Regions from separate parts of the Streptomyces sp. NPDC060366 genome, predicted to be linked through region 4. Evidence: riboswitches for the same ligand, from Rfam matches in the RefSeq annotation. Region 4 holds a riboswitch; each other region holds the start of a gene.
What was found. Region 4 has a riboswitch for cyclic di-AMP ahead of ACFWHU_RS09160 (NlpC/P60 family protein). Riboswitches for the same ligand answer to the same signal wherever they lie in the genome.

Region 1 (3,200 bases), on a different contig from region 4:
CGCCGGAGCGGTGCGACATCATGCACTTGAAGCCGCTGCGCTGCGCCAGCTCGACCGCGTCCAGGGTCTCGGTCAGCGAACCGATCTGGTTGACCTTGACGAGCAGGGCGTTGGCCGAGCCCTCCTCGATGCCGCGGGCGAGACGCTCGGGGTTGGTGACGAAGAGGTCGTCGCCGACGATCTGGACCTTGGTGCCCAGCTTGTCGTTGAGGACCTTCCAGCCGGCCCAGTCGTCCTCGAAGAGCGGGTCCTCGATGGAGACCAGCGGGTACGAGGCGACGAGCTCCTCGTAGTACTCGGTCATCTCGGCGGCCGAGCGGGACTTGCCCTCGAACTCGTAGGAGCCGTCCTTGTAGAACTCGGAGGCCGCCACGTCGAGCGCGAGCGCGATGTCCTTGCCCGGGGCGTAGCCGGCTTCCTTGATGGCCACGAGGATCAGGTCGAGCGCGGCGCGGTTGGACTCCAGGTTCGGCGCGAAGCCGCCCTCGTCGCCGAGGCCCGTGGAGAGCCCCTTCTCCTTCAGGACCTTCTTCAGCGTGTGGTAGACCTCGGCGCCCCAGCGCAGGGCCTCGGAGAACGACTCGGCGCCGATCGGCGCGATCATGAACTCCTGGATGTCCACGTTGGAGTCGGCGTGCGACCCGCCGTTGAGGATGTTCATCATCGGCACGGGCAGCAGGTGCGCGTTCGGGCCGCCGAGGTAGCGGAACAGCGGCAGGTCCGAGGCCTCGGAGGCGGCGTGCGCCACGGCCAGCGAGACACCGAGGATCGCGTTGGCGCCGAGCGAGGACTTGTCGGGCGTGGCGTCCAGGTCGAACATCGCCTGGTCGATCAGCCGCTGCTCGGTGGCGTCGTAGCCGACGAGCTCCGGGCCGATCTGCTCGATGACGGCAAGGACGGCCTTCTCGACACCCTTGCCCTGGTAGCGGTTCGGGTCACCGTCGCGGAGTTCGAGGGCCTCGAACGCGCCGGTGGACGCACCGGAGGGGACAGCAGCACGACCGGTGCTGCCGTCGTCGAGGCCGACCTCGACCTCGACCGTTGGGTTGCCTCGGGAGTCAAGGATTTCCCGGGCTACGACGACGTCGATGGACGGCACGAGCATCTCCTTCTGGGATGTGACGCGTTGGTGCGGGGCCTCATTGGCCCCGCGGCATGAGCCTAACCGGCTCCCGGGCGGCGGTCGGCCGATGCCCGCCCGCTGGGACGAAAAGAGTCCGGAATGCGTGGTGGGCGACGAATGTCGCGCGATTGTCACGGGTTCACGCCGTTGTCGTGGGGTTCACGTGGCGGACGGGGTCCGGGCCCGTGACAGGCCCCGGCCCCGGACCGGCGCGTCCGGGGGGAGTGAGGCGCGCCGGGCCGGGGCCGGGTTCTGGGGAACGGGTCAGCTCAGGTGGAGCTGCTGACCCGGGAAGATGACATCGGCCTTCTCGATGATGTCCTTGTTCAGCTTGAACAGCTTCTTCCAGCCGCCTTCGACCTTCTTGGCCTCGGCGATCTTGGAGAGGGTGTCGCCGGCCTTGACCTTGTACTCGCCGTCGCCCTTCTTGACCGGACCGCGGGTCTCACCGCGCGAGGCGGGCTGCTCCTGCTCGGCGCGCGGCTCGGCCTTCTGCGGGGCCGGCTGGGCCTTCGGGGCGGACTGCTCCGGGGCCGGGCCGGCGGAGCCGGCGTCGTTCGAGGCGTTGGACAGGCCCACGCCACAGCTCGGCCAGGCACCCTTGCCCTGGCCCGCCAGGACCTTCTCGGCGACCTGTATCTGCTGGGACTTCGAGGCCTGGTCGGCGCTGGAGGCGAAGGCGCTGCCGCCGTACGCGGACCAGGTCGAGGCGGAGAACTGCAGACCGCCGTAGTAGCCGTTGCCGGTGTTGATCGACCAGTCGCCGCCGGACTCGCACTGGGCGACGGCGTCCCACTCGGAGGTGGTGGCGGCGGAGGCGGAGGTGGCGCCGATCAGCGGGGCCGCGACAGCGGCACCGGTGATGCCGGCGAGCGTGGCGTAGCGGACGGTCTTGGAGGGACGGCGGTGCTTGCCCTTGCCGGAGTTGCTGGAAAACAGCATGCGAGATCTCCTCACCGACGCCTACGAGGTGAGCTGTCGGGTTCGGGCCAAGTGAGTTGCCCGGCCGTGCGACCCGGGAACGTCTTCACGTCCCCCTGCGCACGGCTGCACCCCGAGCCGGCCGTGATGACCGGCACTTACCTTTGGGTCCCCCGCTCCTGCCTTCGGCGCTTGACGCGACGAGTACTCCCCCCGACCGACGGCAGGATTCGGCGTGACGGTCGACGGTGCCCGCGGTGCGAGCGGTTCAGACCGTAAACACAGACATCCCGGATGTTCAAAGACGGAACATCCGGGATGATTCGCCCATCCTGCCGCGAGGAAACCTCTGTTTACGCAGGTCGGGAAGGGACCGGGGTGAGCTGCCGGTCAGACCGTGTCAGTTGGGACGAAGAGACGCTTGTCTCACTTGCCCAGATGCGGACATAGCCCGCTTAACTACCCCTGCTTCGCGGTCAGATCGAGGCTCTGGCCCGGCAGGATCAGATCGGCGTCGGACCCCACGACCTCGCGGTTCGCCTCGTAGAGGGCGGGCCAGCCGCCCTCCACCTTCTGCTCGTCGGCGATGGCCCACAGGTTGTCGCCGGAGCGGACGGTGTACGAGCCGTCGGCGGCGTCGTCGCCGCGTGCCGAACCGTCACCCCGTGAGGCATGACGGCCACTTTCGCGTTCTTCGCCGGACTTGCCCGGCTTGCCCGCTTCGGTCGACCCGTCCGTACCGGTCTCGGCCGACTCGCCCGAACCGGCCGTCGCGCCGCTCTCGGGGGCCGCCTCACCGCGGTGCTTGCCCTGGCCGCTGCCGGCCTCGGTGCTCGGCTTCGCGCTCGACTCCCGCGTGGCGGGCTTCTCGGCCCCGGAGGCGGAGTCCCGGCCGAACTGACCCGAGGGGGGCGTCGACTCGGGAGCGGCGGGCAGGACGGCCGTCTCGCTCGGCTCGGGCTCCGCGGGCGTCTCGGGCTTCTGCGTGGCGTCGCCGGAGGGCTCGCCGTCCGTATCGGCGTCCGCCGTGAGGCCGGTGATGAGCGCGCACGTCGGCCACGCGGCCGGTCCCTGCGCGGCGAGGATCTTCTCCGCGACGGCTATCTGCTGGCTGCGGCTGGCCTGGTCGGCGGTGGGGGCGTACGTCGTACCGCCG
Region 2 (3,200 bases), on a different contig from region 4:
TCGCCGCCGAGTTGCCCGCGTACGCGGCGGCCGGCTGGCTCGCCGAGACCGAGCCGCTCGCCCTGTCCTCGATGCGGGCGCGCTCGATCGCGCGCACCGTCGCGGGGCGCGGCTACGGGGCCGACGCGGCCCGCACGGTCGGTGAGTACGAGGCGTTCGCGACGTCCCTGGCGTTCCTGCGCCACCGGGCGGGGCGCGGCACGGCGGGCCCGGACTACGTCGAGCGCGAGCAGGAGCTGCTGCACCACATGTGGCAGCGCCGGGAAATAGCGTCGCCCGCGCTGGCTTACGCGGCGCGGGCGACGGGGCGGGTGTGGACGCCGCCGCCGTACATCGACTACGGCGGCTACAACCCGTATCGGAGCTGAGTCCTGCTTCTTCGGATCAAGCCGGAGGGGACAGGGCCGGATCATCCGACCCTGGTCCGGATCCGGTCAGGGGGCGAGGCCCTTGCTGCGCAGCCAGCTCAGCGGGTCGATCCCGCTGCCGCCCGCGGTGTGCACCTCCAGGTGCAGGTGCGGGCCGGTGACGTTGCCCGTGGCTCCCACGCGTCCGATGGTCTCGCCGGTGGTGACCTTCTGGCCGGCGCTGACCGTCATCGAGGACAGGTGGGCGTACCAGATCTCCGAACCGTCTTCGAGCTCCAGCACGACGCGGTAGCCGTAGGACCCCGACCAGCCGGCCGACTTGACGGTCGCGCTGTGCACGGCCTTGGTGGGCGTGCCCGTGGGGGCCGCGAAGTCCAGGCCGGTGTGCTGGCCGGAGGACCACATGGAGCCGGTCTGGCCGTAGGTGGAGGTGAGCGTGTACGAGGAGGTGGGCAGCGAGAAGCTGGCGGCCAGCTTCTCCAGACGCTCCTTCTCCGCCTTGGCCTCCGCCGCTTCCTTGGCCTTGCGCTTCGCCTCGGCGGCCTTCTCCTGCGCGTCGGTCTGCTGCTTCTTGGCCTCGGCCGCGGCCGTCTCGGCGGCGGCCGTCTCGGCGCTCGCCTTCTGGGCGGCGTCGGCCTCGGCCTGCTGCTGCTCGGCCTGCTGGAGGATCCGGGCGCGCAGCGCCTCGCCGGAGTCGGTGGTGCCCTGCTGGGCGTCAGCGGCGGTGAGGGCCGCCGTGGTGAGCGGGGAGGGCGTCTCGTCGTTCTTCTTGTCCCCGTCGGACATGAAAGACCCGACGCCGGGAAGAGACTTGGCGTCGGGAAAACTGTCCGAGATCGCGTCGGGAAGTGATATCGAGACCGCGGGCTTGTCCTGGGCGGAGGCGATGCCTCCCGCGCCGACCGCGGCGATGACGCCTACTCCGAGGACCGTGGAGCTGCGGGCGAGAGCGTTGCGCTGCTTGGCGACACGGTGCTTGCCGCGTACGGGACGGATGGAGTCCGCGGTGGGATTCCACTCCTCCCAGTCCCTGTTCGCCTCGCCGTTGCTGTGATCGGTGCCGGTGAGCCGGCTGCCGGGGCCGAAATGGGCCGGGGCTGAGGCTTCGGGGGCAGGCCTGTTGGACGCCACTGGGGCGCTCTCCTTTCCTTCCTTCTCGCCTACCGGGTTAGCTGACGGGTTCGGAGCAGGAAGGTCTCCTACGAGCGTTCTTGACCGCACGAGGCAGCAAGAGGCGCCCGATTCACCCCAATTGGTGGTTCCCCGGTTTCCTTGCGGAATTCGGCGCGTGCGCACGGTGCCGTCTCTTTCGACGGCTGGGACAACCGCGCTGCGTTATCGAACGTTAATAGACGACCGGGGCTTATTCCAAGCTGTTCCGGGTGATCGTTAGCGATGACGGCCGGGATCAACCGGGCCACAAGCGGGCGTAATCGGGCGAGTTGATCGACTCTTAGGCCGTGTGCGATCACACACTCGAACTGACGGTGCGTCAAATGTTATGCGGAGCGGTGCGCCTCAACTACACAGCGTGCCGGTCGAGATGACATCACGGCACGACGGGGTGCGGGGCGGGCGGCGCGACGAGCCGCCTCACGGCACGACGGGCATCGTTCTGCGCCGCTCCGGCTGCCGCGCGGTGGGCCGGCTGACGGCCAGCAGCGCCATGTCGTCCGTACTGCCGCCGCCGGTGTGCAGCCGTACGTCGCCGACGATCGCCTCCAGCAGCTCGTCGGGGCCGGGGAAGATCCGTCCCGCCAGCCGTTCGCGCGGGTCGTAGAAGACGCCCGCCGCGTTGCGCGCCTCGGTGAGACCGTCCGTGTAGAGCAGGAGCGTCGACCCGGACACGTACGGGACCTCGTCCGCCCGGTCCGGCCAGGCCCCCAGCTCGCCCATCCCGAGCGGCAGCGCCGGGTCGGAGGGGGCAAGCACCGTCAGCGCGCCGTCGGCGGCGAGCACCAGCGGCTCCGGGTGCCCGCGGTTGACCACCCGCACCATGCCCTCGACATGCGGGATCTCCGCCAGGACGGCGGTGGTGAAGCCCTCGAACAAATCGATCCCGCTGCGCCGGGTGCCTTCGCGCGCCAGTGCCCGCTCCAGCCGCTGCGCGACCCCTTCGAGCGAACTCTCCTGCTCGGCGGCCTCGCGGAAGGCGCCGATGACGACGGCCACGGTCTCGACGGCGCCCATGCCTTTGCCGCGTACGTCACCGACCACCAGCCGTACCCCGTACGCCGTGTCCTGGACGGCGAACAGGTCACCGCCGATGAACGCGCCCTCCTCGGCCGCCTCGTAACGCGCGGCGATGTGCAGCCCGCCTATGCGGGCGGCGGGTGTGGGCAGCACGGCGCGCTGGGCCGCCTCGGCGATGACCCGCGCCGAGGCGAGACGTTCACCGCTGCGGCGTACGACCCCGTTGATGGCCAGCGCGAGGACGGAGACCGTGAAGACGTTCAGCGCTTGACTGATCGTCGCGGTGTCCTGCAGATTCCCCGTCCCGAGATGCAGCCCCAGGAAGACCAGGGTCGACACGATGCCGACAACGAGGGTGCGCGCGAGCGAGAAGAACGGGGCGGCCACCAGCGGCGCCGCCGCGAAGAGCGGGGAAGCCGTAAAGGCTGTCGGGGTCACCTGGTCCAGCACGATCGCCACCACGATGATCAGGCCGGGCAGGAGTTCCACGATCGGATACGGCGAGCGGGCGCGGTGCCGGGCGCGCCGCCGCCTGGCCCTGCGGGGGCGGTCGAAACCGGAGCCGGAGGGACGCCCGCCGGGGGAAAAGGAGTCGTCCCAGTCGGGGTCTTCCGGCGGCCGGCTCGCCTCACCCAAGCC
Region 3 (3,200 bases), on a different contig from region 4:
GATACGTCAAGGACCCGGCGGTGGACATCGCGCACGACAACTCGTTCACCAACAACACCATTCAGCTGCCCTGGCGGGCCAACGGGGTCGCGATATACGGCGGTTACGGCAACAAGGTGCAGAACAACCTGATCGCCGACACGGCCAACTACCCGGGAATCATGCTCGCGACGGATCACGACCCGCTGCCTTTCTCGGGCGAGACCCTGCTCACCGGAAACGCGTTGCACCGCACGGGCGGCGCTTTCTGGAACGAGGACCAGGAGTTCGGCGCGATCACCATTTTCCCGGCGAGCCGCGACATCACCGGGGTGAAGATCAGGGACACCGAGATCTCCGACTCCACGTATGACGGCATTCAGTTCAAGAACGGCAGCGGCAACGTACCGGACGTCGAAATCAGCAACGTGTCGATCGACAAGTCCAACAACGGCTCCGGCATCCTCGCGATGGGCGGCGCGCGTGGCAACGCGACGCTGACGGACGTGACCATCACCAACTCGGCCGAGGGAGACGTCCTGGTCGAGCCGGGATCGAGCTTTGTGATCACGGGCGGCCCGGGCATCAGGCAAGCGGCCGACTGACACGAAATCGGCAGGGCGGGAGCCCGCTCGGCGCCTTCCGTACGGCTCTGTGAGGGGAGCCGTACGGAAGGCGCTTTTTGCGCATTCAGGACTATTCGCGATCGATGGAAAAGCTCTAGTTTGTCCGCTTTGTCGGGCGGGTGTTATGTGTACTCAGCGGCTAACTTGTCCCTTTCTGGGCGGTGTTGTCGTCGAGCGGTTGCATCGAAACCTCGTGATGTGTGTCACAGGTTCAGTGGGAGGTGTCTCCCGCGCCCGTTCCCACCTCCCGTGCGGGAAGGGAAAGTTGAGGCTTGTACCGACGGACGGGAATTCGAATTGCCCGCCGTTTGATCAGCGAATGGCGGGACGCGGTGAATTCAGGACTTGTTTCGCTCGGACGTTCTCGCTTACGTTCTCGTCATTCCGGGCGGAACGCCGAATCCTGCCGCTGCTCGGAAACCGCACCCACCCATTCACGTACGGCAGGAGCGGGGGACCCAGGTAAGTCGCCGATCCGGCAATGCCGGACCGGCTCGGGGTGAAGCCGCGCCAACAGCGCGGCCGGGCATCTCCCGCCCGAACCCGACAGCTCACCTCGCAGGCGACGGAGAGGATTTCGTCATGCCCGCAGAGGGTAAGCACCGCCGTTCCCGCACCAGCCCGCTCGCCCGCCGCCTCATCGCCCTCGGCACGGGCAGCGCCGCACTCGCGCTGCCCCTGGTGACCGCCACCACGGCGGGCGCCGCGCCCGCCCCGCAGGCCGTCAAGGCCCCGACTGCCGCCACTGCCGCCGCGAAGGTCACCCACACCGTCTCGAAGGGTGAATCGCTGGCCAAGATCGCGGACGCCCGTTCCGTGAGCGGCGGCTGGAAGGCGCTGTACAAGACCAACCGCGCCACCGTCGGCGAAAACCCGTCGCTGATACACCCCGGCCTGAAGCTGAAGCTCTCGGGCAAGCCGAAGGCCGCGGCCCCGACCGCGTCGACCGAGAAGAAGGCGTCGGGCGAGACCACCGAAGCCGTCGAGACGGCCGCGAAGTCGTACACCAACGACCTCGACGGCTGGATCCGCGAGGCGCTGGACGTCATGGCGCAGAACGGCATCCCCGGTTCGTACGACGGGATCCACCGCAACATCATGCGCGAGTCCGGCGGCAACCCGCAGGCCATCAACAACTGGGACTCCAACGCTGCGGCCGGCACCCCGTCGAAGGGTCTGCTCCAGGTCATCGCCCCGACCTTCGAGGCGTACCACGTGCCCGGCACGTCGACCGACAGCTACGACCCGGTCGCCAACATCACGGCGGCGTGCAACTACGCGGCCGACCGCTACGGCTCGATCGACAACGTGAACGGCCCGTACTAATCGGCACGGTCACCGCGTGACCCAGAGGCCGGGCAGGCTGCGCGAAGCAGCCCGCCCGGCCTCCGGCTGTCCTCAATCGCCGGACCGGCTTGGTTCTGTGTCCTCAATCGCCGGACGGGCTCAATAAGAGCCCGTCCGGCGATTGAGGACGAACCGGCCGCCGGACGGACCCGGCCCACGCCACCGCCTAGACGTCGAGCAGCCCCGCCGCCAAAGCCTCCACCCGTGCCCGCCACGCCACCCCCGCCGCCTCCGCGTCGAAGTCGTGCGGGCCCGTCTGGGTGAGGACCAGCCGGGGCCCGTGCCCCGTCCCGGCGCGCAGCTCCCAGCGGACCTCGCCCTCCGGGTGCCAGGCGTACGCCAGGACTTCCGGCGCCCGTACGTCCGTGACCGGGCCCGCCGGGACCTTGTCGGCCGTGAAGCCCGACGGCACCGGCGAACCGGTCACCGGCTCCGCACCACCCGGGGCTTACCGCCGAGCCAGCAGCCAGTCCATCGCCGACGGGCATGTGTCGAGGACCGAGACGTGCCCGTCATCGGGCCGTACCCACAGCTCCGCCCGAGGAAGTCCGGCGAGCATCGACCCGGCGTGCGCGGGTGGTACGACGCGGTCGCGGCCGCCCTGCACGAGCAGTACGGGCGCGGCCACCTCCGCAAGGTCGAAGCCCCACGCGGTGGCGAAGGCGACGTCGTCGTCGATCAGCCCGTCGGGCCCGGCCTGCCCCGCCTTCACCGCGTCGTCGCCCAGCGACGACCACGGGCCCGCCAGCGCGGCGAAGTCGGCGGAGGTGAAGCTCGCGGGGTCGAACTCGTCCGTCGCCGCGTACAGTTCGCGCGCTTCGCGCCCGTCGGCGGCGGAGCGCAGACCGCCGGGCGCCACCATTCCCTCGTACCAGTCGAAGTCCCGCGTGTACGGCGCGATGCCCGCCAGGCAGACGACGCCCGTCACCCGGTCCGGCAGCAGCGCGGCGCACGCCAGCGCGTGCGGCCCACCACCGGACGCCCCCATCGTGGCGAACGACCCGACGCCGAGCGCGTCCGCGATCCGCTCCACGTCGGCGGCGGCCGATGCCACGTTCCGGCCCGGCAGCGGGCTCGAACCCCCGTAGCTGGGGCGGCCGTACGACACCAGGCGGATCCCGCGCGCCGCCGCCGCCGTGAGCAGCGGCTCCAGCGGGACGCCGGTCTGCGGCGAACCGTGGTGCCAGACGACGGTCAGCCCGTCCGCGTCCCCGCCCGCGCCCTTGGCGCCGCCACCGCTGTCGTACG
Region 4 (3,200 bases):
CTGGTCGTGCGGGACGCGGCCGGCGGCGCGGTGCTCGCCGAGGCGGACACCGGGCTGGTCACGATCCACGCGCTGGCCGCGGCGCCGGACGGCACCGGGTTCCTCGCCGTCGGGGCCGACGGCAAGGACGACCCGGCGGTGTGCGTGCTGACGCTGTCCCCGCCGTCGACCGAGTCCTCGTCCCCGGCCGAGGCCCCGGCCCCGCCGTCCACCCTCACCGCGGGTGAGCTGATACGGCCGGACCGGGCGCCCGACGGCATGGTCGCCACCGACCCGCTGTCGGTGATCACCGCGCGGGCGATATGGACCGAGGGCGGACCGCTCGCGTTCATGTCGTCGGACGTCGGCGACGTCCTCTTCGGCGGCGACGGCCGCGTGCTGCGGCTGTCGTCCGGGCCGAGCGTCGCCGCCTTCACCCCGGACGGCCGCGCCCTGGTCACCGTCGGGTGCGCCGAACAGGACGAGATGGACCCGATCGACGTCTGGTTCCTCAACGGCCCGGCGGGGCGACCCGCTCAGGCCGGGCGCACGCTGCCGTAGATCGGCATGTAGTAGATGGACTCCTCGCGGACGTTCGCACCCGGCTTCGGCGCGTGGATCATCTTGCCGTCGCCCTTGTAGATGCCGACGTGGCTGATGTCGTCGTAGAAGAACACCAGGTCGCCGGGGAGCAGATCCGCCGTGGCGACCCGCTTGCCGACCTTCACCTGGTCCCAGGTCGTACGCGGCAGTTGGACGCCGGCCTCCTTCCAGGCGGCGCCCGTCAGCCCCGAGCAGTCGTACGAACTGGGGCCGGTGGCGCCCCACACGTACGGCTTGCCGATCTGGGCGCGGGCGAACGCGAGGACCTTCTCGGCCTTGGCCGCGTACGTACCGTCCGTGGCCCCCGAGCCGCCGCCCGAGCCCGAGCCCGTGTCCGTGCCGCCCCCGGTGGCGGGCGCCTCCTCCTGCCGCGCCTCCTCCTGACGCTTGCGCTCCGCGGCCTCCTCCTCGGCCTTCGCCTCGGCCTTGCGGCGCGCCTCCTCCTCCTTCTTCCGCTCCAGCGCGGCGAGCCGCGCCTTCTCCTCGGCCGTCAGGTCCGACAGCAGCGACCGCGCCGCCGCGAGCTTGTTCTGGACCTTCTGCTTGCCCGCCTTGAGCGACGTCTGCGACTCCGTCAGTGTCTCCAGGCTCTTCGTCGCCTTCACACGCTGTTTGGCCGCGGACCGCTGCTCCTTCTGGAAGTCCTCGACGGCTTCCTGCTGGCGGTCGGTCAGCCGGTCCATCAGCTGGGTCTGCTCGAAGTACGACTCCGGGCTGTCGGCGAACATCAGGGCGGCCGTGGGACCGACCGCGCCCGCGCGGTACTGCGCCGCCGCGTACGTACCGAGGGAGCGCCGCGCCTCGTTGACCTTCTCGGCGCTCTTGGCGACGTCGTCCAGGACCCGGTCGACCGACTTGCGCTGCGTGTCGGTCGCTTCCTTCGCCTTGTTGTACTGCTGCGTCGCAGTACCGGCCTGCCGGTACAGGTCGTCGACCTTCTTCTGCACCTCTTCTATGGAGGGCTTGGGCTCCGCCGGCGCGGCGGTGGCGCTCTGCGTCGACAGAAGCGTGACCGAGGCGAGTGCGGCCGTCGTGAAGCCGACAGCCGGTGTGTTCGCGCGCACTCCGGTGCGACTGCGCGATTTGCGATGCGACGCCAAGGTCGGCATCTCCTTCCGTGGACCGCCTACCGGGTTAGCTGTCGGGTTCGGGCGGAACGGAAGGCTGCCCTACGGGCCAGGATCACGGCCCGATTCACCCCGGTGGAACTTGGTGGGTCCCCGGTTCCGGACTCCCTTCGGGAAGCCCGGATTCGGCGCAGGCAGCCCGCTTGGCGCTGATCGCCGATGGAGTACGGACGGCCTCGGCGTGCACGCTAGCCAATCTGTGGTGCCGCTGTGAAGGTTGATGGCCGATATGCCCGATACATTTTCGTGACCTTTGACGCAAACGCTCGTTGGTGCCCCCGCGAGGCCATGTGGCGGCGGGCTGTCAGTGCGGCACCCTAGACTCAGGAAGCGATGAGCAGCCTCTTTGACGACAGCTTCCTGGCGGACCTCCAGCCCTCGGCCGAGGAGCCCCCGCCGCCACCCGAGGACACCGCTCCGGAACAGGTGCCCGACGATCTCTTCGGAGGGAAGTTCGACGTGCCCCCGCCCAGGGATGCGTACCACCGAGACGGTGCGCCGCGCACGGTCGTGGACCCGGCGGCGCTGCTCGAAGGGCTGAACGACGAGCAGCGCGCCGCCGTCGTGCACACCGGATCGCCGCTGCTCATCGTGGCGGGCGCGGGCTCCGGCAAGACCCGGGTGCTGACGCACCGGATCGCGTATCTGCTGGGGAACCGCAGCGTGCATCCGGGCGAAATACTGGCGATCACGTTCACCAACAAGGCCGCGGGCGAGATGAAGGAGCGCGTCGGACAGCTCGTCGGACCGCGCGCCAACGCCATGTGGGTGATGACGTTCCACAGCGCCTGCGTGCGGATCCTGCGCCGAGAGTCGAAGCGGCTCGGGTTCACGTCGTCGTTCTCGATCTACGACGCGGCCGACTCCAAGCGGCTCATGGCCCTGGTCTGCCGCGATCTGGACCTCGACCCCAAGCGCCACCCCCCGAAGGCGTTCAGCGCCAAGATCTCGAATCTGAAGAACGAGCTGATCGACGAGGAGACCTTCGCCGGCCAGGCCACGGACCCCTTCGAGAAGACGCTGGCCGAGGCGTACCGGATGTACCAGGCGCGGCTGCGCGAGGCCAACGCGCTGGACTTCGACGACATCATCATGACGACGGTCCATCTGCTCCAGGCGTTCCCGGATGTCGCGGAGCACTACCGCCGCCGGTTCCGCCACGTCCTGGTGGACGAGTACCAGGACACCAACCACGCGCAGTACACCCTGGTGCGTGAGCTGGTCGGCCCCTCGGGCGAGGGGGACGACCCGGCCGAGCTGTGCGTGGTCGGTGACGCGGACCAGTCCATCTACGCGTTCCGGGGCGCCACGATCCGTAACATCCTCCAGTTCGAGGAGGACTACCCGGACGCGACGACGATCCTGCTGGAGCAGAACTACCGCTCCACGCAGACGATCCTCAGCGCGGCCAACGCGGTCATCGAGCGCAACGAGAGCCGGCGGCCCAAGAATCTGTGGACGAACGCGGGAGCGGGCGCCCTGATCACCGGG

Region 1: linked by a shared signal. The riboswitch ahead of ACFWHU_RS22560 (transglycosylase family protein) and the one ahead of ACFWHU_RS09160 (NlpC/P60 family protein) in region 4 are both predicted to bind cyclic di-AMP.
Region 2: linked by a shared signal. The riboswitch ahead of ACFWHU_RS12620 (M23 family metallopeptidase) and the one ahead of ACFWHU_RS09160 (NlpC/P60 family protein) in region 4 are both predicted to bind cyclic di-AMP.
Region 3: linked by a shared signal. The riboswitch ahead of ACFWHU_RS03660 (transglycosylase SLT domain-containing protein) and the one ahead of ACFWHU_RS09160 (NlpC/P60 family protein) in region 4 are both predicted to bind cyclic di-AMP.

What each region holds. Positions count from the first base shown of each region.
Region 1 is NZ_JBHXDC010000009.1:113,777-116,976, forward strand. Features, by position in the region: gene eno (phosphopyruvate hydratase) at 1-1,105, opposite strand, end outside; gene ACFWHU_RS22560 (transglycosylase family protein) at 1,388-2,065, opposite strand; cyclic di-AMP (ydaO/yuaA leader) riboswitch at 2,069-2,245, opposite strand; gene ACFWHU_RS22565 (transglycosylase family protein) at 2,504-3,200, opposite strand, start outside.
Region 2 is NZ_JBHXDC010000004.1:17,057-20,256, forward strand. Features, by position in the region: gene ACFWHU_RS12615 (PrsW family intramembrane metalloprotease) at 1-368, shown strand, start outside; gene ACFWHU_RS12620 (M23 family metallopeptidase) at 435-1,499, opposite strand; cyclic di-AMP (ydaO/yuaA leader) riboswitch at 1,511-1,665, opposite strand; gene ACFWHU_RS12625 (PP2C family protein-serine/threonine phosphatase) at 1,962-3,200, opposite strand, start outside.
Region 3 is NZ_JBHXDC010000001.1:863,919-867,118, reverse strand. Features, by position in the region: gene ACFWHU_RS03665 (right-handed parallel beta-helix repeat-containing protein) at 1-584, shown strand, start outside; cyclic di-AMP (ydaO/yuaA leader) riboswitch at 1,023-1,183, shown strand; gene ACFWHU_RS03660 (transglycosylase SLT domain-containing protein) at 1,188-1,931, shown strand; gene ACFWHU_RS03655 (hypothetical protein) at 2,119-2,379, opposite strand; gene ACFWHU_RS03650 (alpha/beta fold hydrolase) at 2,401-3,200, opposite strand, start outside.
Region 4 is NZ_JBHXDC010000003.1:37,877-41,076, forward strand. Features, by position in the region: gene ACFWHU_RS09155 (YncE family protein) at 1-540, shown strand, start outside; gene ACFWHU_RS09160 (NlpC/P60 family protein) at 516-1,691, opposite strand; cyclic di-AMP (ydaO/yuaA leader) riboswitch at 1,690-1,850, opposite strand; gene ACFWHU_RS09165 (ATP-dependent DNA helicase) at 2,043-3,200, shown strand, end outside.